Regions from separate parts of the Planococcus sp. TJ-201 genome, predicted to be linked through region 1. Evidence: riboswitches for the same ligand, from Rfam matches in the RefSeq annotation. Region 1 holds a riboswitch; each other region holds the start of a gene.
The links. A riboswitch is a leader RNA that binds a small molecule or an ion and turns the genes downstream of it on or off. The one in region 1 is predicted to bind cobalamin.
Positions count from the first base shown of each region.

Region 2: linked by a shared signal. The riboswitch ahead of AC4EG4_RS05875 (hypothetical protein) and the one ahead of AC4EG4_RS05205 (ABC transporter substrate-binding protein) in region 1 are both predicted to bind cobalamin.
Region 3: linked by a shared signal. The riboswitch ahead of AC4EG4_RS09200 (acyl-CoA thioesterase) and the one ahead of AC4EG4_RS05205 (ABC transporter substrate-binding protein) in region 1 are both predicted to bind cobalamin.

Region 1 is NZ_JBZDOG010000001.1:1,030,245-1,034,430, reverse strand. Features, by position in the region: gene argS (arginine--tRNA ligase) at 1-1,199, shown strand, start outside; cobalamin riboswitch at 1,246-1,432, shown strand; gene AC4EG4_RS05205 (ABC transporter substrate-binding protein) at 1,583-2,560, shown strand; gene AC4EG4_RS05200 (FecCD family ABC transporter permease) at 2,553-3,545, shown strand; gene AC4EG4_RS05195 (adenosylcobinamide amidohydrolase) at 3,548-4,186, shown strand, end outside.
Region 2 is NZ_JBZDOG010000002.1:40,366-44,551, forward strand. Features, by position in the region: gene AC4EG4_RS05865 (cytochrome c oxidase assembly protein) at 1-361, shown strand, start outside; gene AC4EG4_RS05870 (HNH endonuclease) at 544-1,497, shown strand; cobalamin riboswitch at 1,588-1,786, shown strand; gene AC4EG4_RS05875 (hypothetical protein) at 1,954-2,502, shown strand; gene AC4EG4_RS05880 (ABC transporter substrate-binding protein) at 2,499-3,443, shown strand; gene AC4EG4_RS05885 (arylamine N-acetyltransferase family protein) at 3,485-4,186, opposite strand, start outside.
Region 3 is NZ_JBZDOG010000003.1:169,314-173,499, reverse strand. Features, by position in the region: gene AC4EG4_RS09210 (hypothetical protein) at 1-362, opposite strand, end outside; partial or broken gene AC4EG4_RS09205 (ribonucleotide reductase barrel domain-containing protein) at 486-1,850, opposite strand; gene AC4EG4_RS09200 (acyl-CoA thioesterase) at 1,852-2,337, opposite strand; cobalamin riboswitch at 2,490-2,666, opposite strand; gene AC4EG4_RS09195 (PAS domain S-box protein) at 2,772-3,548, opposite strand; gene AC4EG4_RS09190 (DUF3934 family protein) at 3,683-3,868, opposite strand; gene AC4EG4_RS09185 (glutathione peroxidase) at 4,026-4,186, opposite strand, start outside.

The sequences.
Region 1 (4,186 bases):
ACCTGGCAGGATACGAAGTGTCACGCGAATATTACATCAACGATGCCGGCAATCAAATCAACAACTTGGCATTGTCGATCGAAGCCCGTTATTTTGAAGCGCTTGGCAAAGGCGATAGCATGCCGGAAGATGGCTACCGCGGACAAGACATCAAAGATATTGCAAATGACCTAGTCAAAGAACATGGCGACAAATTCGTCAGCTTGACTCACGAAGAACGTTTTGAAACATTCCGCCAGCACGGTTTGAAAGTCGAATTGGCCAAACTGCAGCAGGACCTTGCAGATTTCCGTGTGGAATTTGACGTTTGGTACCCGGAATCGTCCCTATACAAAAACGGCAAAATTGACGATGCCTTGGCTAAACTGCGTGCAAATGGCCATGTTTTTGAAGAAGAAGGCGCAACATGGTTTCGCTCCACAACGTTTGGAGACGACAAAGACCGTGTACTGATCAAAAATGATGGCACGTACACTTACTTAATGCCCGATATCGCTTATCACGAAGATAAGTTGCAGCGCGGATTCGGCAAGCTGATCAATGTGTGGGGAGCTGATCACCATGGCTATATTCCGCGCATGAAAGCAGCGATCCAAGCACTTGGCTATGATTGCGAGACGCTGGAAGTCAGCATCATTCAAATGGTGCAATTGTACAAAGACGGCGAAAAAATGAAGATGAGCAAACGGACCGGCAAAGCGGTAACGATGCGCGAGCTGGTTGAATTGGTTGGCTTGGATGCGGTGCGTTACTTCTTCGCAATGCGTTCTGGCGATTCCCATATGGACTTCGATTTGGATTTGGCTGTTTCGCAGTCCAATGAAAATCCAGTCTACTATTCGCAATACGCCCACGCGCGCATTTCGTCCATTTTGCGCCAGGCGGAAGAACAAGGCTTGACTGCTTCGCAGGATCATTTGGCTTTATTGACATCTGAGAAAGAAATTGATGTATTGAAGAAAATTGGGGATTTCCCTCAGGTGATTGCCGATGCAGCCAAGCAGCGTGCACCTCACCGCATCACGACGTATATTCATGAACTGGCTTCTCATTTCCATAGTTTCTATAACGCCAATAAAGTATTGGACGCATCCAATGTAGAACTGACAAGTGCGCGCCTTGCTTTAATTACAGCCGTGAAAACGACCTTGGCCAATTCACTGAAAACTGTGGGTGTGGCAGCTCCAGAAAAAATGTAAGAGACAGACTGCCAATTACGTGTATAATGAAGACAACAAATCGAATATACGAACAATTCATAAAGGTGCTTATGTCTAAGAACATGAGTTAAAAGGGAAGCCGGTTCAACTCCGGCGCGGTCCCGCCACTGTATGTGAGAGGAATCTGCAAAATGCCACTGAAGCAATGCTTCGGGAAGGTGCAGAAACCAACGACCACAAGCCAGGAGACCTGCCTTTATGAAAACACACCCAAACGCCTGCGAGGAAAGGCTGGATGCGCATGTTTTTTTTATGTCGTCCTTTCCATCCTCCGCAGAATGCTGCGGGGGATTTTTTGTTTAAAGAAGTGCCTTATCTTAGCGGCTAACTTAAAAGCTAAAAACATCAAGGGGGATTTATTCATGAAGAAGATTTGGAAATTTGGTGCAACCGCAGGATTGGCTGCGGTTTTGATGGCCGGCTGCAGTGAAACGGCAACGCCTGAAGAAGAACAGGACGTGGAGACACCAGCAGAGCCGCCAACAGAAGTGGCAGAAGTTGAATACCCAGTGACTTTGACAGATGCTGTCGGGGATGAAATCGTCATCGAAGAAGAGCCGCAAGCCATCGTGTCGATGGTGCCCTCAAATACAGAAATTGCTTATGAATTAGGACTTGGCGACAAAATGGTTGGCGTTTCTGATTTTGACAACTACCCGGAAGAAGCTGCAGAAGTAGAGAAAATCGGCGGCCAGGAATTCAATGTGGAAAAAATCATCAGCCTTCAGCCGGATCTCGTGCTGGCACATGAATCGGGACTGGGTGTCGGAGATGCTGGCTTGCAGCAATTACGTGATGCCGGTGTCGAAGTATTTGTTGTCAACAACGCAGTCAGCTTTGAAGAAGTATACGATTCCATCACTGTAATCGCGCAAGCGACAGGCACGATGGAAGAGGCAGAAAGCATTGTTTCAGAAATGGAAGTGCAAGTGGCCGAAATCGAAGAAATAGCCAGTACAATTGAAGAGCCCAAAACGGTCTTTTTAGAAGTCGGCAGCCAGCCTGATATTTTTACGACAGGAAGCGGAACATTCATGGATGAAATGCTGACGCTCATCAACGCTGAAAATGTTGCCGGTGATTTGGAAGGCTGGGTCAGCATGGACCCAGAGGCTATTGTTGCTGCTAATCCCGATGTCATCGTAACAACAGAAGGCGCTTATGTAGAAGGCGCAGTTGATTTGATCAAATCAAGAAGCGGCTTTGCCGAAGTAACAGCTGTTCAAGAAGATGCGGTCTACAACCTGGATTCGGATATGCTCACCCGTTCAGGCCCACGTTTATCGGAAGGCCTGCTGGAAATGGCGCAAGCCGTTTATCCTGATGTGTTCAATGAATAAAAACGTTCTGGCATACTGCGTCTCGCTGCTGATACTAGCAGGGGCCGTGTTGCTTGGGGTAACGGTTGGAACGGTGTCGATATCACCGGTCGTGCTGTGGAATCCCTCATCGGATGAGGCAGCTGCCAATATTTTATGGAATATCCGTATGCCCCGCGTCGTCTTAGCCGGGCTTGTCGGTGCGGCATTGGCCATTGCCGGTGCTGCGTTCCAAGGGCTTTTGAAAAATCCATTGGCCGATCCTTACACCCTGGGAGTGTCTTCCGGTGCCTCCGTCGGCGCTGTGATGACGCTCTTTTTTGGTATCAGCATTCCATTTTTGGGACCCTTTACTTTGCCGGTCATGAGCATGATCGGTGCTTTGCTGACGATGTTTGCAGTGATGAGCTTTGCAAAGATGGTAGATCGTTCGATGAAAATGGAAACGGTCATATTGACCGGGATTATTTTCAGTTCGTTTCTTGGGTCCATCATTTCCTTGATGATTGCATTAACCGGGGAAGAACTGCGCCAAATCATTGGGTGGCTGTTGGGCAGCGTGTCGATGCGCGGCTGGCCCTATGTTCGGATGGCACTGCCATTCGTATTAATCGGTTCGTTCGTATTGTGGCTGAAGAGACGTGAGTTGAATGCCATGCTTTTCGGGGAAGAGCGGGCACAGCATTTGGGTGTGGATGTCAAAAAGAGCAAAATGGCCATCTTGATTGGTGGTTCGGTGTTGACCGGAGCAGCTGTTTCGGTTTCCGGCACCATCGGATTTGTTGGTTTGGTAGTTCCACATATGACCCGCTTGCTTTGGGGATCTGACCATCGGCATGTTTTGCCGCTGTCGTTCATTAATGGAGCGGCTTTGTTAATCGTTTGCGACTTGGTGTCACGGACGATTATTTCACCAACTGAATTGCCGATAGGCGTCATTACTGCATTTATCGGGGCGCCGGTATTTGCCTTCATCTTTTTCCGACAACGCAAAGGAGGAGCATGAGCATGCTTGAAATAACTGGATTGACAGGCGGGTATGACGATAAAAATATCGTTAAAGACGTGTCATTTACCGTCAATAAAGGCTCGATTCTCGGTATTTTGGGACCAAATGGCAGCGGCAAATCCACGTTGATGAAACTGATCAGCGGCGTATTGCCGGCAACGAGTGGAGAAGTTCGGATCGATGGCAAATCAATCGTAGATTTCCCTGCCAAAGAGTTGGCGAGAAAAATGGCGGTATTGCCCCAATTGCATGCACATGCCTTTGCCCATACCGTCCGGGAAACAGTGTCACTCGGCAGGTATCCGCATCAAGGCGGCTGGTTTTCTTCCTGGTCGGAAGAAGATGAGCAGGCTGTTGTGCAAGCGATGCGTTTGATGGATATCAGCCATTACGAAAAAACGCAAATTGATCGGATGTCGGGCGGTGAACAGCAGCGTGTTTTTGTGGCGCAAGCATTGGCACAGGATGCAGGCATACTGCTATTGGATGAGCCAACCAATCACCTGGACATTAACCACCAGAAAGAGTTGCTCGATACTATTAAAAAGCAGGCCATTGAAAAAGATTTGACGATTGTCTCTATTTTTCACGACATCAATCTGGCATCTATGTACTGTGACCAGTTGCTGCTGCTGGAC
Region 2 (4,186 bases), on a different contig from region 1:
GACCAATCTGTTCGAATGGATGCATCAGTCCGTGTTCGTCTATGCCTTCATCCATATCCATATATTTCTGGCAGGCTATCTGTTTACTGCTTCTATAATCTATGTTGACATTACCGCTCACCGTGTGGGTTACGTGCTTCGTTCAATCGTTCTCATTTTGTCGCTGGCAGCCCATAAAATTTTAGCCAAATTCCTTTATGCCCATCCACCTGCAGGGGTTCCACAGGCACAGGCAGAAGCTGGTGGGATGTTGATGTACTACGGGGGCGATTTAATAGAGCTACTCATCATTGTGATTTTGTGTTATCACTGGTACAAGGCGACTGCACCAAAAAAGACAGAAACAATGGAAAAGGTATAGGGGAATTCCCTTTCTTTGATTTCTTATGCCCGGCAGAGCTACACGGGCGCTTCCGCTTTTCTTTTCCCCGGCAAAAGCTTTGGATTTGGGGTAAACTAAAAATAAGCGTTTAATTTCGAATGAACAGCTCGACTACATAGGATCGAATCAATTTGAGTATTGCCATTACTAGGAGGAAGTTCATGAATAGTTTTATTGTTATGCAAGGAGAGACTTATCAGGAAGAACGCAATGCGGGGGTTCTTTGGACACCGCAAATTGATAAATCCGGCATGGTACCGCATTCGTGGAACCGGATGCAGGAGCTGAAAAAGGGCGATATCGTTTTCCACTATGTCAAAGGGTATGTGGTAGCCATTAGCCGAGTGCGAAAAGGGTGCTCAAAAGGAACAAAGCCGAAAAGTGAACATCCGCATTCCCAAGAAACCGAAGCTGCTTTTATTGCAAAAACGGAATACCGGGAGCTTGACAATCCGCTGTCTGTTAAAGAACGTTTTTCTGATATCCAGTCTTTGCTGCCGGTGAAATATGCAGCTTTCCAGGAAGACGCCAGCGGCAATTCAGGCTATTTGTATCCGTGCAATGAAGAACTGGCCATAAAGTTTTTAGAACTTATCAGCTCATTGAATATTTTCACAGTGGAAGTGGAACAGCTGGAACTGGCAATGGAAGTCATCAAAAAAACCGAACACAATCCATTGCTCGGGTTGATTGCGGAAGCGGAATTGGAAATCAAAACAAAAATGCGCAGAGGCAAAGAGCAATTCCGCGAAAGCTTGCTGCCGCTGTGGAACGGTGAATGTCCGCTGTGTGGAATTGCCATTGGGGACGTACTAAAAGCGAGCCATGCCAAGCCGTGGAAAGACAGTTCAGATGCCGAACGCCTGGATCCTTTTAATGGGGTATTGCTTTGTGCCAATCACGCAGCACTGTACTCAGCAGGACTGATTGCGTTTACAGGCGGCGGCCGTTTGCATATTTCCAGCCGAATCCCGGAAGACGATTACCCCATATACAGGTTGCGCAAAAATATGAAAGTGCCGGTATCACCCGAGCATGCACCGTATTTGAGATGGCACAAGCGAATTGTTTTTGCAGAGCCGAGAAAAATAAACCTGCTGACAAATCAGGAATAAGACAGGCAAGCTCAAAGGTAAGGATTTTCGAGTTAGTTTTAATTGCGTATGTCTTTTGCTGCCAGGGGTATGCTACACTGAAAACAAGTGAATAATCATGCAGAAAAAAGGTGCTGATCAATCAGCATAACAGGGAACCCGGTTAGATTCCGGGGCTGTTTCCGCAACTGTAAGTGCGTATGAAATAAGAAAATGCCACTGTTTAGATGCTCCAAGTCATCTGAACGGGAAGGTTCTTAGAGTAAAGTGATGCACAAGCCAGGAGACCTACCTTTTTTTGAACGTATTTTTACTCTTCGGAAGCTAAGGGAATCATACGGCAAAATGTCTATTTTTGACTGCTGGAGTATGTCTTTGAATAGCTATAATGCCGCCCTCTTTTTGAGGGCGGCTTTTTGCTGTTTTGCGGGAGCGTTCAATGCAGTGGTGTTCACCAAACAAAAGTGAGGTGAAAAGATGAAAAAAGACATGCGTTTTCTGTGTTATCCGTTCATGCGTGAATCCGCTTCCACAGTGGATTTTGAAATTCGCACAGATTCTTTGACGACCCGAATCGGGGAAGCTTTATCACTGACAACAGATATTGAAGTGGTTCAGCGGGATTTGAAAACTTTACAGCCCATGGCTTACCATTTAAATGGTTCGGTACGGGGCAAACTTGCCATCGCAGAAGAGGATTTATCTATGTTAAGCGCTATGTATGATTATTATGTAAACTTTACTAAAGATAAAATTGGGAATTTTGTCTTGCCGCAAGGAACCCAAGCCGCCTGTGTGCTGCATGTGTGCCGCAGTGAAGCGAAAAAATCCGTACGGGCTTTGCATAAAGTGAGCCTGGAGCGGGAAGTGCCCGAAATCCTTTTTGATTATGCCAACCTGTTGGCAAACGTATTGTTTACTATGGCGGTATATGTCAATCAGCATCACGGCGTAGAAGAAATTCCGTTCGTCAGCAAGTCCTATCCAACAAGACCAAAAAAGAAAGAAGTGGCCAAAAACAAATGAAAATCAACGTATTCAAATTCTTATCGATCGGAACACTGGCTTTAGCACTCGGAGCTTGCCAGTCTGACACTGCCGAAACAACAGATCCCGAAACAGCGACCGAGCCTTCGCAACAAACTGAGTATACGGTAACCGATGACTTGGATAAAGAGCTGACTTTCGAAGAAGTTCCAGCGACCGTTGTCTCCTTGATTCCAAGCAATACCGAAATTCTTTACGAAATCGGAGCAGGAGACAAACTTATCGGCGTTACAGACTACGATAATTATCCAGCTGAAGCAACAGAGGTGGAGCGGGTTTCAGATTCTGTCACATTCAACGCAGAACGCATTATCGAAATGGATCCAGACGTTGTCATCGGCTATTCCACAGGTGGGCCAACCGGTTTTGAAGATCTCGAAGCAGCGGGGATTCAAGTGTTTGTCATTGAAACCGCAGAATCATTTGAAGATGTTTATGGGGACATCGAGCAAATCTCCACGGTATTAGGTCTTGAAGATAAAGGGGATGAGCTGATTGCTTCCATACAGCAGCAAATTGAAAGCGTACAAGAGCAAGTTGCTTCCATAGAAGAGAAAAAACAGCTGTATGTTGAAATCAGCCCTTCACCGGAAATCTATACGACCGGCCAAAATACGTTCCAACAGGAAATATTGGACCATGCCCAAGTCGACAATCTGTTTGGCGATCTCGAAGGCTGGCCGCAGATTTCTGAAGAAGAAGTTATTGAACGGAATCCAAAGATTATCGTCACTACCGTTTCTTATGTAGAAAATCCCATTGATGAAATTAAAGCACGCGAAGGTTGGAACGATATTGACGCTATCCGAAATGACCAAGTATTTTTCCTGGACTCGGACATCACATCACGGCCAGGACCAAGAATTGGCGATGCCGTCGAATTGGTAGCTAAAACCGTGTATCCGGAAGCTTTTGAATAAAAACAGTAAAATCCCCGCTTAACAAGCGGGGATTTTTTGGGTTATTGCAGTTGTTCTTCCAGTGTATCCTGATCAATGCCAAATTCCTCATTTAGTACACGTCTTTTTTCCTCAACAGACAATTCAACTTTGGTTTTTTCTCCCTTTTCTGAACGTGTCAACTGACTTCCGGATAAAGTAATGCGTCCATCAGCTGTTGCGCGCGTCACCAAATCATCGTGGGTGAAAGGCGAATCTTTGGATATTTGGTTAAACACACAGCCCTCGTGAAAATCAGCCAGTTGCTTTTCCACAGTTGAAAAGCGGTAAAGAATTTTTTCAGTGTCATCGTTTTCTCTAATTAAATCATAATACACATCGTCTACTTGCTGAACGCGATAAGTGCCGCTATGGTCTGTATGGCGTTCACCGCCAATTGGGATAGGGCTGATCGTGGAATCGCCGAATCCGGCATCAACTAAATACAAGGTATCAAGCTCTACCAGAATCGCTGCATGAGTATCTGATTTAGACCAAGTACCATCCGGTTTTTGAACAGTGGCAGAGATTAGCTTTGCATCGAATCCCAGTTCCCCCAGCAGCCAATGGAACAAACCATTCAGCTCGTAACAATAACCGCCTCGATGGTGATTCACAATTTTATCGTAAATGCTTTCGAGATTTAAATAAATGGGTGTTTTACGTATAACATCTAAGTTTTCAAACGGGACATTTTGCATATGCAAAGATTGAAGCTCTGCTAA
Region 3 (4,186 bases), on a different contig from region 1:
AGCCTTATGGTTTCTTTATTAGGGTAGTTGGTGAAGATGTCTCCGCCAATGGAAGTATGCTTGATATTGTAATAATCAGCTGATTCAACTGCATTTCGTTCTAAGATGTACCGCTCTTCTAGTTCATTCAGTTCTTCCGCCGAATCTGCTTCGTCCAATATAGTTCGGATGAAGTTCTCAGCACCGTATTTCTTTATTGTCCTTTTTAAATAAAGACCTGAGCCTAGATAGGTTTCCCAGTTATTCTTTCGACCATAAATACATTTTCCAATGTATTTCTTATTGTTTAAGCTATTAGTGGTTTCGTATACAAATCCGAATGGTTTTGTCATTGCTATCACCTCATAAGGATAATTCCTCATTCTGCGATAATCCTAACCGCTAACTGTTAAAGAGATTTAGCACGGGATTGACTTCAATTAAAAGTGTTTCCCCGTTTAGATGGGTTTTCGGCAGCCATTACTGACTGAAGGTGCTAAGAATTAACACAAATTACTGCAGTAGATCGACGTCAACCCTCTGCCTCTCGTGTGCTTGTTCGGGTTTTGGCGGTTCACTTCATCTCGGTAGAACATATACGGCGTACCGGTCTCCAGCTGGGAAACCATGATGCGCGCCATGATTTCCATGGCACGGTACGTTTTGCGCGGCAATAATGGATGCTCTACCGCTTCTTGGTATTTATCACGGAAGTACTTTTTATCGGTTTCGTCATAAAAGTCCTCAAGTCCGAGCGCATTGCCCTCTTCGTCTTTCCAACCCATCACTTGCTTGACCTGATGCGGACAGAACGTATGCCATTCGCCAATGCTCCGGCCGTTTTCGTCTTTTTCCTGCAATCGCTCCATAAACAAATCTGGAATCGACACACCGGTGAAAATATCATGCGCTTTGCGGCGTTCGTCGCCGTTGTTGGTTTTCAAATCCAGGAATCCGTTCATGATGTCTTTATGGAAGACATCCAAGTAAATCGCTACGGCACCCTGGCGCTGGCCCAGTTGATCGACGCTGACGGCCGTATCGTTGACCAGGCGGATCCACGGCACGACGCCGGAGGAATTGCCTTTGAATTTTTTAATATCCGAGCCCAGTGCCCGTACTTTGCCGTAATAAATCCCAATGCCGCCGCCGTCTTTGCTGAGGCGTGCAATGTCCCAGTTGTTCAAATAAATCCCGTCCAGTGAATCATCGACGGTGTCGATAAAGCAAGAAGACAATTGTCCAAAGCTTTTGCCTGCGTTCGACAATGTCGGTGTGGCGACCGTCATATACAAATGGCTCATCGCCCAGTATGCTTCTTTCACCAGCTCCAGGCGTTGTTCTTTCCGCTCGTTTTGCATCAAAGTCATCGCAATGACAAGAAAACGCTCTTGCGGAAGTTCAAACAACCGCCCTTCGTAATCTTTCGCCAAATAACGGTCAGCCAATAAAAACAAGCCGATGTAGTTGAACAGCAAATCACGCTCCGGTTCGATTTCCTTGCCAAGTTCGGTGATTTCCTCTTTCGAGTAAACCGACAAGAGTTCTCCTGAATAAATGCCGACGCGTGAAAGCTCATCAACAAGCCCGTAGAAATCGCCGTATTTTCGGGAAGCGGGATAATTCCGGCTGCTTCCGGCTTTTTCATACAAGTCGCTGGCGTATAATTCTGCTGCGGTGTACGTCCAGTCGGGTTCGTCCATCGTAATTCGGTTCAGCGCATAAAGCAGGGATTGCTCGCCTTTTGCCTGTCCAGCCAATTTCGCTGTACGTTCCAGCAGCTCCTTCGTATCCAGTCCGTATACTTCTGTTGCCCGTTGAAGAGCTCGTTCTACTGCATGTATTTCTGCTGTTTCAACTTTTGTGTTCATATCAGCTCAGCTCCTTTGCGTATTCGTTCACTTGCATGCGGCGTTGTTTTCTCTCTTGTGCGCTGTTGAATAGTTGTTCTTCAGCTGCCGTTTCTGGAATCACCCCAGTTACGGGAGTCGGCTTGCCATTGCTGTCCACCGCTACCATTGTCAGAATGGCCGTTGTCGTCAAACTTTTAGTGCCTTTTTCAATTTGCTGGCATTCGGCTTTCACGTATACTTCCATCGATGTTCTTCCGGTAGATATAACAACACCTTCTAAAATAAGGACATCTCCCACTTTCGCCGAAGACAGGAAATTCACGGTGTCGATTGAAGCCGTCACGACAGCTTTGCCGCTGTGCCTCATCGCTGTAATGGCGGCAATTTCATCTATGTATGCCAACACGGTACCGCCGAAAATAGTACCCATATGGTTGGTGTCAGGCGGCAACACCAATCTTGTTTGAATGGTTCTTGCCACGCCTGCAGCTAACGGTTCTGTCATTTGCCTTCAATCCTCCATCTCTATTACAAAAAGAAAAACCCATCCTCTCGGGGAGGATGGGTTTGAAAACGTAGAATATCGAATGAAACCAGCGAAAAACAAGCTGTTCCATGCAAAATACCTTCGTTATCCCTCTCAACTCCCGGAGAAGATCATAAACTATAACGAAGGCAGGTCTCCTGGCTCGTGCGTCTTCCTTGCCATCTCCTTCCCGTCCATTGGACAGTGGATTGTGATGGCTCGTCAGCACTTACAGTTGCGGGAACAGCTCCGGAATTTACCGGATTCCCTATTAAGCCTTTTCAGGCACCTTCGTTATCGGATCTACTATATATAGTTTTTTATTCGATAATGAACACTAAATATTGTATTTCTAAACTATAAATCACTTTCGTCAATTTGACAAGCGGTTTTCAAAACTGAACAGGAATTTATTAATTTGCGGTTAAGTGTTTTTTCAGTGCTTGCTTGACTGTACCCATTGTCGTCAATTTGCTGAAATCTACACGAGCTTCCACAGCTTTCATTGCCAGTTCCGGACGAATTCCGGTAAAAATCAACCCAATGCCCAATAAGCGCATGATCTGGTCTATTTTATAGAGAAACTCTGCTACTACATTGTCGATATTGTAAATGCCCGAAACATCAACAATAAGGTAGTTCAGTTCATGCCCTTGAATTTTCTGCGGAATGAGGTCGAGCAGTCGGGTGCTTCGGTCGCCATCGACTGAACCGACAAGCGGCATAACAGCCAGGCCATCGATAATCGGAACAATCGGCGTCGAAACTTCATTTTTCAATTGCAGCAATTCGCGCTCGGTTTTTTTCTGAACGGTAACGTCCCGTATAATCGATTGGATAGCCGTCGTGTCACCATATTCAACCGGGTAGCAGTACAATTCAACTTCTGCTATTGTCCCGTCAAAGCGTTTAACGGTCGTATCCATCAGTTCTCCGATGGTTCGGTCCTCCATGCCTTTGCGGATTCGCTCAGCAATCATTTCTTTATAATCTTCCGTAAAAACGTCTACTACACTCGCCCCGACAAGTTCAGCTTGGCTGGCTTTTAAAAACTCAGCGCCTGATTGATTTATGTATAAGACCTTTTGCTTAGAATGAATGATGGTTGTTTCATTCGAATATTCAGCGATGCGCTGATACAATTCTTCTTTTTCCGGAATGTTCAATAACGGATCTGATACACTCTTCATTCTCTTTCACTCCTTCCGTCTTCAAAACGGGCTCTTCTTCCATTTTACACTTTTGTGGAAAAACTTTCAGGATCTACCCATCTCTTAAAATCGAATAAAAAAAAGTTGCCCCTTTGGACAACCAAATTCTCTATTTATTCATCGACCCATTCAGATTCAGAAGCTCGCTCTTTTTCTGTTTTAGGTTCGTCGGCTTTTTTATTGTTTTTGCTGGTATAAGGCTTAAAACTTTTGGCTTTGTTGGCGCCTGCTTTCCAGCGAGTCCAGCCTTTTTTGCCGGTTCCCTGACCTGTACCGCTTTTTGCTTTTGCTTTGCTCATTTTAATCACTCCATTACTGCTACGCTGATGTACAGCTTATCACATCAGGGGCTGGAGTGATACAGAAATGTTCTGCCGGCATGCCGGAAATCCCCATTCATATCATTGCCAATCGAGCCTTTCACAGCTCTTTCCGAATAAAATAGGCAGGCAGTTCTTACTCAGCCAAGACTTTTTGAATATCCTTTTCAAACGATTCAGGTTTATCCTTTGGAGAAAATCGCGAAACAATATTGCCATTTTGATCGATCAGAAACTTCGTGAAGTTCCATTTGATGCCGCTTGATAAAAATCCTTTTGTGTTGTCAGTCAAATAGT